3 regions of the Ideonella azotifigens genome follow, and region 1 is predicted to be linked to each of the others. Evidence: predicted binding sites of a transcription regulator. Region 1 holds the regulator's gene; each other region holds the start of a gene.
The links. Region 1 encodes FNR, which switches genes on or off when oxygen is low (the NO sensors DNR and NnrR bind a similar motif). Its sites were predicted from a motif close to TTGATNNNNATCAA; they were not measured.

Region 1 (4,098 bases):
GCCGCCGCCAGCGCACCGCCAGCCATGTAGCCCACGAGCCGGCCCAGCTGGAAGCCGGCCAGGTTGCGCCCGCAGCCACCGGTGAGCGCCGCACACGGCCCGGCGCACATGCTGGCGCAGTGCGGCGAAGCAGCCACGCCCATGGCCAGGCCAGCAAGCACCAGCGGCAACATGGCAGCGGTCATCAGGCGCTCAAATCATCCTGGAGAAACGCTCGCGCTGGCGGTCGGTCTGCAGGTAGCGGTCGAAGACCATGGCCACTGCGCGCACCACGTACCAGCCGGTGGCGGTGACCTGCAAGGCATCCGGCTCGATCTCGACCAACCCTGCCTCGGCCAGCGGCGCCAGCTGCTGCAGCTCGGTGGCGAAGTAGCTGCGCATGTCCATCAGGTGAGCGAGTTCGATGGATTCGAAGTCGACCCGGCCCTGGCACATCAGCGCCATGATGACGGCGCGCCGCACCAGGTCGTCCCTCACCAGCGCCACGCCGCGCTGCACCGGCAGTTCGCCCTGGCGCAGCGCGTCGTAGTACTCGGGCAGGGTCTTGGCGTTCTGGTGGTAGCTCGCGCCCACGCGGCCGATGGCCGACACGCCCAGGCCGATCAGGTCGCAATCGGGCTGGGTGCTGTAGCCCTGGAAATTGCGGTGCAGCCGACCTTCGCGCTTGGCCACGGCAAGAGGATCGTCCGGCAGCGCGAAGTGGTCCATGCCCACATAGGTGTAGCCGCGACCCAGCAAGCCGGCGATGGCACCGCCCAGCATTTCCACACGTTGCGCGGCGCTGGGCAGCTGCAGGGTGTCGATGCGGCGCTGCGGCTTGAAGCGCTGCGGCAGGTGGGCATAGGCGTACAGCGCCAGGCGGTCCGGCCGCAGTTCGCCGATCTGCGCAATGGTGCGCGCGAAGCTGGCCGGCGTCTGCTGCGGCAGGCCGTAGATCAGGTCGGCATTGATGGAGGCGAAGCCCAGTTCGCGCGCGCTGACCATCAAGGCTTTCACGCTTTCGAACGGCTGCACGCGGTGCACCGCCTGCTGCACCTGCGGATCGAAGTCCTGCACGCCGAAGCTGATGCGGTTGAAGCCCAGTGTGCGCAGGTGGGCCAGGCGCTCGGCGCTGACGGTGCGCGGGTCGACCTCGATCGAGAGCTCCGCACCCTCGGTGAAGCCGAAGGCGGCGCGCAGCGAGGCCAGCAGGCGGCCCAGCTCCTCGTCGGACAGGAAGGTCGGCGAGCCGCCGCCCAGGTGCAGCTGCGAGACCAGCTGCGAAGCCGACGGGCCGTCGCCCAGTGCGGCGCGCACCAGGCCGATCTCGGTGTCCAGCGCCTGCAGGTATTCGGTGGCGCGCTCGTGGTGGCGGGTGATGACCTTGTTGCAGGCGCAGTAGTAGCAGACCGACTCGCAGAACGGGATGTGCACGTAGACCGACAGCGGCCCGCCCAGCGCCGCGCCGCCGCCGCGCAACGCCAGCGCTCGGCGGCACTCGGCCGGGCCGAAGGCTTCGACGAAGCGGTCTGCCGTGGGGTAGGAGGTGTAGCGCGGGCCGGGGGCGTCGAAGCGCCGCAGCAAGGCCTCGGGCAGCAGCGGCGACGCCTGCTCTGCGCCAGCGGAGGTCGACGAAAGGACTGTCATGCCCGGCATGCTGCCCGGCACCGGCCTTGGCCGGCTTGATCTGGCGCAAGCGCCCACAGCAGCCGGGCTTGAACAATCAGGTCCCGGACCTTTGTTGTCTCACATCAAGACTGCCCCGCCATGATTCCCCTGACCGATGCCTGCGCCGCCCAGGCCAAGCCCAATGTGGCCTGCTCACACTGCAATCTGCGCGAGCTGTGCCTGCCGGTGGGCATTCCGGACGACGAACTGCAACGCCTGGACGGCATGGTTGCCACCCGCCGCAGCGTGCGCCGCGGCCACACGCTGTTTCGCCACGGCGATCCGTTCGAAGCGGTCTACGCGGTGCGCACCGGCTTCTTCAAGACCCGCATCACGCCTGAAGACGGACGCGACCAGGTCACCGGCTTCCAGATGGCAGGCGAATTGCTGGGGCTGGACGGCATTGGCAACGACCACCATGCCTGCGACGCCGTGGCGCTGGAGGACTCTCAGGTCTGCGTGATTCCCTACAGCCAGCTCACGCAGCTCTCGCGCGAATTCCCCGGCCTGCAGCGCCAGTTCCACAAGATCATGAGCCGCGAGATCGTGCGCGACCATGGCGTGATGCTGCTGCTGGGCAGCATGCGAGCCGAAGAGCGCCTGGCAGTGTTCCTGCTGAACCTCTCGCAGCGGCTCAAGGCGCGCGGCTTCTCGCCCTCGTCACTTGTGCTGCGCATGACACGCGAGGAGATTGGCACCTACCTGGGCCTGAAGCTGGAGACCGTGAGCCGCTGCTTCTCGAAGTTCCAGGAAGACGGCGTGCTGGCGGTACGCCAGCGGCAGATCGACGTGCTGGACCCCGAGGCCTTGCAGCGCCTGGTAAACAACGCGCACGGCTGATCCAGCCGAGCCGCGGCGGTGCCACCCCCCTGCGTGACACGCTCCGCGGCGCCAGCGGTCATTCGGGCGCCGCCTCGCGCTCGCGCCGCAAGCCGCCCACCAGCCACAAAGTAGCGGCCGACGAAATGGCGGTCGTGACCCAGAAGACCAGGAATGCCAGCGAACAGATGGCGTTGCGCGACCATTCGGATTCGCCGCTGCCTGGCAGGTCGTGCACGCTGCCGGGGTCCACGAAGGCGAACATCAGGCCGGCGAGCAGGCCCGCCATCACGAATGCAGGCCAGAGCACCAGCAGCAGCCTGCTGCGAAGCCTGGGCCGGAAAGCGACGGTGCGCTCCTCCGGCTCGTCTTCCTCAACGGCGTGCGGGGCTGGCAGCATGATTGCGCGCCTGCATGGCATCGGTCGTGGCCCCCTGCTCTGCGCTGCCCGCCTCCAGCAGCGGCCGGTCCCGGCCGTGCAGCGCCAGGCCGAAGGTGGCGAAGCTCGCCACCACCACGAGGGCGGGGCCGCCAAACACCATCCAGGCAGTGGGCACCCGCCACCAGGGCAAGGTCGGTTGAAACTGTTCGATGGGCCTTGCCTTCATGGCTTGTCTCCTTGTTGGCGGAATCAGCGGGGGATCACAAACGAGGACTTTTCGCTCACCGCGGCACCCGCGGCGCCCAGCGGCGACACCTCGAAACGGATCGGGTGGGCGCCCGGTTTCAAGGCCGCCGCCTGCTCGGGCGGCACCCGCACCGCGAGCGTCACCCAGCGGGCTTCGGCAGGCAGCAGGCTGACCTCCGGGCTGCCGGACAGCACAGCGCCGGGAATGCCCTGCACTGCCACGTGATAGCGCTGTGGCTGCTCGGTGGCATTCATCAACTGCAGCCGGAAGACGTTCTCGACCAGGCCGTCTTCAACGATGCGCGCCAGCGTGGCGCGGTCGCGCACCACGTCCACCTTCAGCGTGCGGCGCAGACTGAGGCTGGTGACAAACGCGACGGCGATGACGATCAGCACCGCGCCATAGATCAGCACCCGGGGCCGCAGCAGGTGCGGCAGGTCAAGCGCTGGCTTGGGCGGCTTGGTGAGGTCCGGATGCGGTTCCTGCCGGGCCAGCGCATTCTGCGTGGCATAGCGGATCAGGCCGCGCGGATAGTGCATCTTGTCCATCACACCGTCGCAGGCGTCGATGCAGGCGGTGCAGGCGATGCATTCGTACTGCAGCCCCTCGCGGATGTCGATGCCGGCCGGGCAGACCTGCACGCACAGGCTGCAGTCGATGCACTGGCCCAGGCCGGCGCTCGCCAGGTCGGTGCCGCGGGCGCGCGTGCCGCGTGGGTCGCCGCGAGCGCTGTCGTAGCTGACGATCAGCGTGTCCTTGTCAAACATCGCGCTCTGGAAGCGCGCGTACGGGCACATGTACTGGCAGACCTGCTCGCGCAGGAAACCAGCGTTGCCGTAGGTGGCCAGGCCGTAGAAATTGACCCAGAACCATTCCCAGGGGCCGAAGTCCAGCGTGAAGGCCTCGGTCCACAGGCTGTGGATCGGCGTGAAATAGCCCACGAAGGTGAAGCCTGTCCACAGGCCCAGCAGCACCCACACCACGTGCTTGCCGCCCTTGCGCC
Region 2 (4,098 bases), on a different contig from region 1:
CGCGGCGGGCAGCAAGGCCCATTGCCATGGCAGGTCAGGCGGCAGACCGAAGACGCGGGCCAGCGCAGGCAGCGCCAGCAGCGCGGCCCAACCCAGGCCGATGCCGGCGATGAGCACCTGCAGCGCCGTATTGCCGGGTGCGCCGCGCGGGTGGCGGCCGCGGAACCAGGCCAGCATCAGCAGGTTGCCGGCGACGATGGAGGCCAGGCTGGCCAGGCGCAGGCCTTCGTCCGACCAGCCGACGCGGTGCCCCAGGGCCTGGACCAGCAGCACCCCGAGGAAAGAGAGCCCGCCGACCGCCAGCGAGCGCAACGCGGCCCGCAGCGTGAACAGCCTGGCGCTGGCCGCGCGCGGCGGCACGCGCATGCTGTCCGCGCTCGCAGGCTCGGCCTCGAAGACCAGCGAGCAGGCCGGGTCGATGATCAGCTCCAGCGCCACCACGTGCATCGGCAGCAGCAGCACCGGTCCGCCCATCAGCACCGGCAGCAGCGACACGCCGACGATGGGCACGTGCACCGCAAAGAGGTAACCCAAAGCCTGGTGGAGGTTGGCGAAGATGCGCCGGCCGGCGCGCACGGCCTGCACCAGCGAGGCAAAGTCATCGTTCAGCAGCACCAGCGCGGCGGCCTCGCGGGCCACGTCGGTGCCGCGCTGGCCCATGGCCACGCCAATGTCGGCGGCGCGCAGCGCAGGTGCGTCGTTGACGCCGTCACCTGTCATCGCCACCACCTCGCCGCGCTGCTGCAGCGCCTGCACGATGCGCAGCTTCTGCGCCGGGTCCACCCGCGCGAAGACCTGCACGCTGGCGAGCTGCTGCCTGAGCTCGGCGTCGCTCATGCCCGCCAGCGCCACGCCGGTGAGCACCTCGGGCGCTGCCGCCTGCAGCCCGGCCTGCAGGGCGATGGCGCGTGCCGTCAGCGGTGCATCGCCGGTGATCATCACGACCCGCATGCCTGCCGCGCGGCACGCCGCGACGGCGGCCGGCACGTCGGCCCGCAACGGGTCCTGAAAGCCCAGCAGGCCCAGCGGGGCCAGCGCCAGGCCGGCGGGCAGGCTGCCGTCGGCCGGGGCCTGGTCGGCCCGTCCGCACACGACGGCCAGCACCCGCATGCCTTCGCTGCTCCAGTTGCGCGTGCACTCGGCCAGGCGGGCCAGCAGGGCCGGGTCGCCGCTGCATTGGGCCAGCAGCGCTTCGGGCGCACCCTTGAGCCAGACGGTGGCGCCCCCAGCCTCGCTGTCCCGCCACCAATGGGTGACCCAAGGCCTGCCAGGGCCCACACCCAGGCGCGGCCCCGGCGTGAAGCGGCCGTCGGCCGGGGGCGGGCCACCCGCGGCACGGAAGATCGCGCGGTCCATCGGCTCGATGCCGTGCGGCAGGCTGGCCCGCATCGCGCCGGCCAGCAGCGCCGCGGCGCGCTCGCCCGGTGCATGGCCGTTCACGTCCACCGGGGCTTGGCCATCGTGCAGCGCCACCAGGGCCATTTCATTGCGCGTCAGCGTGCCGGTCTTGTCCACGCACAGCACGCTGACGGTGCCCAGCGCCTCGATGGCCTGCGGCTCCCGGGTGAGCACGCCTTGCCGGGCCAGCCGCCATGCACCGATGGCCAGCATGACCGTCCAGACCACTGCGAATTCTTCCGGGATCAGCGACATCGCCAGGGTCAGCCCGATCAGCAGCCCTTCGGACCAGGAGCCGGTGCGCCAGGCGTGCAGGCTGCTGCTGACCAGGCAGATCAGCAGCGCCATGATGGCCACGCGCCGCACCAGCTGCTTCAGCTCGGCCTCCAGCCGGCTGGGCCGCCGGTGCAGCTGCTGCAGGCTGTGGCCCAGGCGACCCAGCGTGGTCCGGGCGCCGGTGGCGGTGACCACGGCCACGCCGTCGCCCTGGACCACCAGGCTGCCGGCCGACAGGCTGGACTCGCTGCCCTCGCCACCCGGGTGCTTGGGCACCGGCAGCGACTCGCCCGTCAGCTGCGACTCGTCCACCTGCACAGTGCCGCCTTCGACCAGGCGCGCGTCGGCAGCCAGCCGGTCACCCTCATCAATCACCAGCCGGTCGCCGCAGACCAACTCGGCGCTGGCGACCCGCAGCGCCTGCCCATCGCGGATCACGGTGCAGCGCGGGGCCGACAGGTCCTTCAGCGCATGCAGCACCCGCTCTGTCCGGTGCGCCTGGTAGATCGCCAGCCCGCCGACCAGCAGGGCCGAGAGCATCAGCAGCGCCGCGTCCTCGCGGTTGCCCAGCAGGCCGTACAGGCCGGCGGTGACCAGCAGCAACAGGATCATCGGCTGCGTCATGACCTCCCAGGCCATCTGCAGCAGGCCGCGGCGCGGCGCGGCGGGCAGCAGGTTCGGGCCGTCGCGTGAGCGCAGGCGGAGCACTTCGTCGGAGGCAAGGCCGCGGGGGTTGTCGGGAGTCGGCGGCACGGCGTTCATCCTGCAGGTATCGCCGAACCGGAGGTGCTGCGCCTTGATTCAGCGCAGGCCGTTTGAACCTGGGCTGCGCTTGCGGCAGATCAAGCGCGGTGGAGCGGCACCGCCGAAGAATCCGGCGGTGCCCGCGAACCCTCGTTCGCCAAGGAGCTTGCCATGACCTATCGCAGCCTGCTGGTCCACCTGGACAGTGATGCGCAGTGCGCGGCCCGCACCCGGCTTGCCCGTCGCTTGGCCGCCGACCTGGCCTGCCACCTGGTCGGGCTGGCGCCCACCGGGCTGATCGAGCTGCAGCGGGTGGACTACGGGGGCAACCTGGCCGGCCTGGCCGAGATGGCGCGCGATGCGCTTTGCCAGGAGGCCGAAGCGGTGGCGCTGCGATTCCGGCGCGACTGCGAAGCCGCGGGCCTGCGGTCCGTTGAGACCGTGGTTGACGAGGCCCACAAGGCAGAATCCATTGTGCGCCATGCCCACTGCAGCGACCTGGCCGTGCTGAGCCAGGCCGACCCCGACGCCCCCGGCGGCCCGGCGCAGCAGGACTTGGTGGCGCGTGTGGTGCTGGAAAGCGCCCGCCCCACGCTGCTGCTGCCGTATGCCGGACATTTCGAGACGGTAGCGCAGCGGGCGCTGGTGGCCTGGGACGACAGCGCCGAGGCTGCCCGCGCGCTGCGCGACGCGCTGCCGCTGTTGCGGCGCGCCGAGCGGGTGCAGCTGGTGCTGTGGCGGCGCGGCACCGGCCTGGGCCAGCTGTCCGATGAAAGCCTGAAGCCGGTGCAGCGCTGGCTGATGTGGCAGGGCGTGACCGCCGACGTGGCCTGCCTGGCCACCGAGCTGGACATTGCCAACGCCACCCTCTCGCACGCGGCCGACACCAGCGCCGACCTGATCGTGATGGGCGCCTATGGCCATGCGCGCTGGTCCGAGCGCCTGCTGGGCGGCGCCACCCGCGGCGTGTTGCAGACGATGACCGTGCCGGTGCTGATGTCGCACTGAGCTTGGCGCGTCGCAGCGTCGCAAGCAGCCGCCTTCGCGGCCGTCCTCACGCCAGGCGCATCACGCCCGCAGGACCGCGGGTCCGCGCGCTGCGGCGCCCAGGCGTGCCAGCACGCTGCGGCAGTCGCAGCCTGTGGCTGACGCAGCCTGCTGGTTGGCGCCGGCTGGGAACGCCAGCGCGAGTTCACGCCAGTCATGCTCGGCCAGGAATTGCTCGGCCAGTGGCAAGACCTGCTGCTCTTCGGCGGCCATGTGCGCGCGCTGGAACAGCGTGTAGCGGCGGACCAGCCGCTCGAAGGTCTCGCGCCGGGACGTGCCCATCATCTCGAAGCGCAGCAGCGCGTGCTCCAGTTCGCGCAACCAGCGCTGGCCCTGTGCGTGCTCGTTGTCCAGGCGGTCCAGCAGGCAGCGGGTCATCGGCACGCTGGCGCGCAGCTTGGGGAACAGCAGCTCCGACTCCTTGCGGTGATGCTGTTGCTCCGGGGATTCTTCCAGGCCCCACAGCAGCGCCCGCAGTTCATCAAAATCGGGCAGGACTTCTGCCGCAGGGTGCTTGGCCAGACCTTGTGCCAAGGCATCCAGCAATTGGCAGGTGATGCTGTGCTCTTGCAGGATGACAAGGGTGGCGGGATGCAGCATCGGGCCGGCCGGATGCGGCGCGAGGGATCCGGC
Region 3 (4,098 bases), on a different contig from region 1:
GCTGCAGCAGCGGCTGGAGCTGATGCAGCAGCGCTTCCACGAAGGGCAGGGGCCGGAGCTGGACGAGCTGCTGATCACGTTGCAGATGATGACGGTCTGCGACGCGCATTTCAGTCCGTCCGAAACGCGGCGCATCTTCGCCCGCTGGCCCAGCGTGGCGACCGACTGGTGGCAGCTGATCGCCGAAATCCAGGAGGTGATGGACCGCGGCGTTGACCCACTGGACCCGCAGGTGCAGCCGCTGGCCCAGCGCTGGATGACGCTGATGCGCGACTGGATGCAGGGCGATTTCGACATGATGGAGCGCTGGGGCCGGGCCTATCACAGCGACCCTGGCCTGCAACTCGGTGGCGGCCCATCGCTGGCCATGGTGCAGTTCATCGAGCCGGCGGTGCAGCTGCGGCTGTCGCTGATGCTGCGCTACCTCAGCGAAGACGACTTGCGCCAGCTGGGCCATGTGCCGCGCGAGGCCTGGGCCCAGCTGGCCAGCGACGCGCAGGGCCTGATGGACGCCAAGGCCGCGCCTGGCAGCGAGCCCGTGAGGGCACTGGCGCGCCGCTGGTTCGAGCTGTCGCACCAGGCAACCGGCGGCGATGCGAAGCTGCGCGACCGCTTGCGCCAGGCCTTCGAAGCCGAGCCGCTGCTGCAACTGGGTGGCCCGCTGACGCCCGAGCGGCGCGCCTTCCTGAACCAGGCAGTGCCCGACGGGGCTTGACCCTCACGCCACGTCAGGCCGGAAAGTCGCGGCCATGACAAGTCCAACACTCCCGCCTTCCGCCGCGCCCACGCCGCGACAAGCGCTGCTGCGCAACCACAACTTCCGCTGGATGCTCAGCGGCGGCCTGATCTCGATGCTGGGCGACCAGTTCACCCTGATCGGCTTGCCCTGGCTGGTGCTGCAGATGACGGCCGACACCCGTGTGCTGGGCATCGTGCTGGCCATGCTGGGCGTGCCGCGGGCGCTGTTCATCCTGATCGGCGGTGCCTTCGTGGACCGCCATTCGCCCAAGCAGGTGATGATGGTCACCAAGTACGTCAACACCGCGCTGCTGGGCACGCTGGCGGGCATGGTCTGGGCGGGCACGCTGAACCTGCCGTGCTTGTATGCCTTGTCGCTGGGCATCGGCCTGGCCACGGCTTTCAGCATCCCGGCCGGCACGTCCATGCTGCCGCAGGTCGTTCAGCGGGAGTGGCTGCAGCCGGCCAACAGCGTGATGCTGGGCCTGCGCCAGCTGACGATGTTCGCCGGCCCGCTGCTGGCCGGGCTGATGATTGCCGTGCTGGGCACCGGCCATGAGGCGGGCGCGCTGACGGATGCACGCGGTCTCGCGGCCGCGTTTGCGCTGGACGCCTTCAGCTTCGCCATCACCATCTGGACGCTGCGCAAGGTGCACATGCTGGGCGGCAAGCCGGCCATGCCGGCAGGGGCCTCGGTGCTGGGTGCGGTGGCCGACGGGCTGAAGTCCTTTTGGCGGGATGTGCAACTGCGCACCTGCTTGCTCTACTGGTCTGCGGTGGCCTTGCTGATCAGCGGGCCGGTGCAGATTGCATTGCCAGTGCTGGCCAAGGAACAAGCGCAACTGGGGGCCGCAGCGCTGGGCAGCATGATGGCCGCACATGGTGCCGGCACGCTGCTGGGCATGGGCCTGGCAGGCGCCAAGCCGCACTGGCGGCTGCGCAGCCTGGGGCTGACGCTGCTGGCGGTGGACGCGACGGTGGGCCTGCTGTTCATGCCTATGGGCAGCATCACTGCCACCTGGCAGGGCGCGGGGCTGCTGCTGCTGATCGGCGCGCTGGGCGGCTTCATGCAGGTGGCCGTGTTCACCTGGATCCAGCGCCGCGTGCCGCCGGCCATGCTGGGCCGGGCGATGAGCCTGTTCATGTTCATCTTCATGGGCCTGGCGCCAGTCTCGGCCGCGGCCACCGGTTGGCTGCTGCGCGCGGTGCCGCTGAATGCGCTGTTCCTTGGGGGCGGCGGGCTGCTGGTCGCTGTGGTCGGCGTGGCGCTGCTGGCCACGCCGATGCGCAACGTGAACGACGGGCCCGCGGCCGGTTGAGAGCACCCCCAGACCCGACGCCTCGCGCCAGGCCCCCCGAGGGGGTCAAGGAAACTTGGGGCGGCCCTGCGTTCCCTTGAGAGCCGGTGCAAAGTGCCGCGGGCTTGGCGATGCGGCGAAGTCCCTGGCGAGGAAAATGAGGGTAAACGCCTTACCATCGCGGTCTGATGTTGATGGAACGGCTGATCGATCCCCTGGACCTGCGCCACGCGCTGGGCCGTTTTGCCACGGGCGTGACCATCGTCACCTGCCGCGACGCCGCCGGCCGCGCGGTCGGGCTGACGGCGAATTCGTTCAATGCGCTGTCGCTGGATCCGCCGCTGGTGCTGTGGTCGCTGCGCAGTGGCAGCCCGAACCGGCCGATCTTCGAGCAGGCCTCGCACTTTGCGATCAATGTGCTGGGCCAGGGGCAGATGGAGCTTTCGCGCCGCTTTGCCACGCCGCACGCGGACCGGTTTGCCGAAGGCCCCTGGCACGACGGCCCCGGCGGCGTGCCGCTGCTGGAAGGCGCGCTGGCAAACTTTTCCTGCCAGCTGCACAGCGCACAGGAAGCCGGTGACCATGTGCTGTTCATTGGCAGGGTGCTGGCGCTGCAGCATCATGCCGGCGCGCCGCTGGTGTTCCAGTCGGGTCACTACCGGGCGGTGGGCGAGCCGCTGTAGCCAGGGCGTGATCCGGCGCTGGCCTTGATGCAGCGCAAGCCGTGAGTGCGGGCTTTGCCATCGAATGCTGGCAGACCCGCGGCGGGACTTGAAAACAGGGCGTCTTTGCCCCATGTCCGTACGCAATTGGAGGTCATTCCCATGCGTCTCGACAAACTCACCACTGCATTCCAACAGGCGCTCGCCGAGGCCCAAAGCCTGGCCGTGGCGCGCGACAACCCCTACATCGAGCCAGCCCACGTGCTGGCCGCCATGCTCGCCCAGCCAGACGGCCCCAAGGCCTTGCTGGACCGGGCCGGCGCCAACACCGCGGCGCTGCGCACCGCAATGGAAACGGCGATCAACGGCCTGCCCAGCGTGCAGGGCCGTGACCAGCAGGTCCAGGCCGGCCGCGAGCTGGTGCAACTGCTGCAACAGGCCGACAAGGAAGCCATGCAGCGCGGCGACCAGTTCATCGCCAATGAAATGTTCCTGCTGGCGCTGGCCGATGCGAAGAACGACATCGGCGGCATCGTGCGCGGCCACGGGCTGACGCGCAAGGCACTCGAAGCCGCGATCACCGCAGTGCGCGGCGGCCAGACGGTCGATTCGGCCGAAGCCGAGGGCCAGCGCGAGGCGCTGAAGAAGTACACGCTGGACCTCACCGAACGCGCCCGCCAGGGTAAGCTGGACCCGGTGATCGGCCGTGACGACGAGATCCGCCGCGCGATACAGGTGCTGCAGCGCCGCAGCAAGAACAACCCGGTGCTGATCGGCGAACCCGGCGTGGGCAAGACGGCCATCGTCGAAGGCCTGGCGCAGCGCATCGTCAACGGCGAAGTGCCCGAGACCCTGAAGAACAAGCGTGTGCTGGTGCTGGACATGGCCGGCTTGCTGGCCGGTGCCAAGTACCGCGGCGAGTTCGAGGAACGGCTGAAGGCGGTGCTGAAGGAAGTCTCGCAGGACGAAGGCCGCATCATCCTGTTCATCGACGAGCTGCACACCATGGTGGGCGCGGGCAAGGCCGAAGGCGCGATGGACGCCGGCAACATGCTCAAACCCGCGCTGGCGCGCGGTGAATTGCATTGCATCGGCGCCACCACGCTGGACGAATACCGCAAGTACGTCGAAAAGGACGCTGCGCTGGAGCGCCGCTTCCAGAAGGTGCTGGTGGGCGAACCGACCGTGGAGGCGACGATTGCCATCCTGCGCGGCCTACAGGAGAAGTACGAGGTGCACCATGGCGTGGAGATCACCGACCCGGCCATCGTCGCCGCGGCCGAGCTCAGCCACCGCTACATCACCGACCGTTTCCTGCCCGACAAGGCCATCGACCTGATCGACGAGGCCGCGGCCAAGATCAAGATCGAGATCGACTCCAAGCCCGAGGTCATGGACCG

Region 2: a site for FNR is predicted at 2,507-2,520, ahead of LRH25_RS31575 (cation-translocating P-type ATPase). Genes of this name have one in related genera too.
Region 3: a site for FNR is predicted at 2,744-2,757, ahead of clpB (ATP-dependent chaperone ClpB). Genes of this name have one in related genera too.

Annotation. Positions count from the first base shown of each region.
Region 1 covers NZ_JAJNKD010000004.1:423,207-427,304, forward strand. Annotated here, with positions in the region: gene LRH25_RS12380 (sulfite exporter TauE/SafE family protein) at 1-185, opposite strand, end outside; gene hemN (oxygen-independent coproporphyrinogen III oxidase) at 193-1,626, opposite strand; gene fnr (fumarate/nitrate reduction transcriptional regulator Fnr) at 1,747-2,487, shown strand; gene LRH25_RS12395 (hypothetical protein) at 2,546-2,866, opposite strand; gene LRH25_RS12400 (hypothetical protein) at 2,841-3,074, opposite strand; gene ccoG (cytochrome c oxidase accessory protein CcoG) at 3,098-4,098, opposite strand, start outside.
Region 2 covers NZ_JAJNKD010000027.1:64,837-68,934, forward strand. Annotated here, with positions in the region: gene LRH25_RS31575 (cation-translocating P-type ATPase) at 1-2,427, opposite strand, end outside; gene LRH25_RS31580 (universal stress protein) at 2,590-3,426, shown strand; gene LRH25_RS31585 (hemerythrin domain-containing protein) at 3,487-4,098, opposite strand, start outside.
Region 3 covers NZ_JAJNKD010000011.1:170,881-174,978, reverse strand. Annotated here, with positions in the region: gene LRH25_RS21720 (MerR family transcriptional regulator) at 1-715, shown strand, start outside; gene LRH25_RS21715 (MFS transporter) at 750-2,057, shown strand; gene LRH25_RS21710 (flavin reductase family protein) at 2,231-2,719, shown strand; gene clpB (ATP-dependent chaperone ClpB) at 2,861-4,098, shown strand, end outside.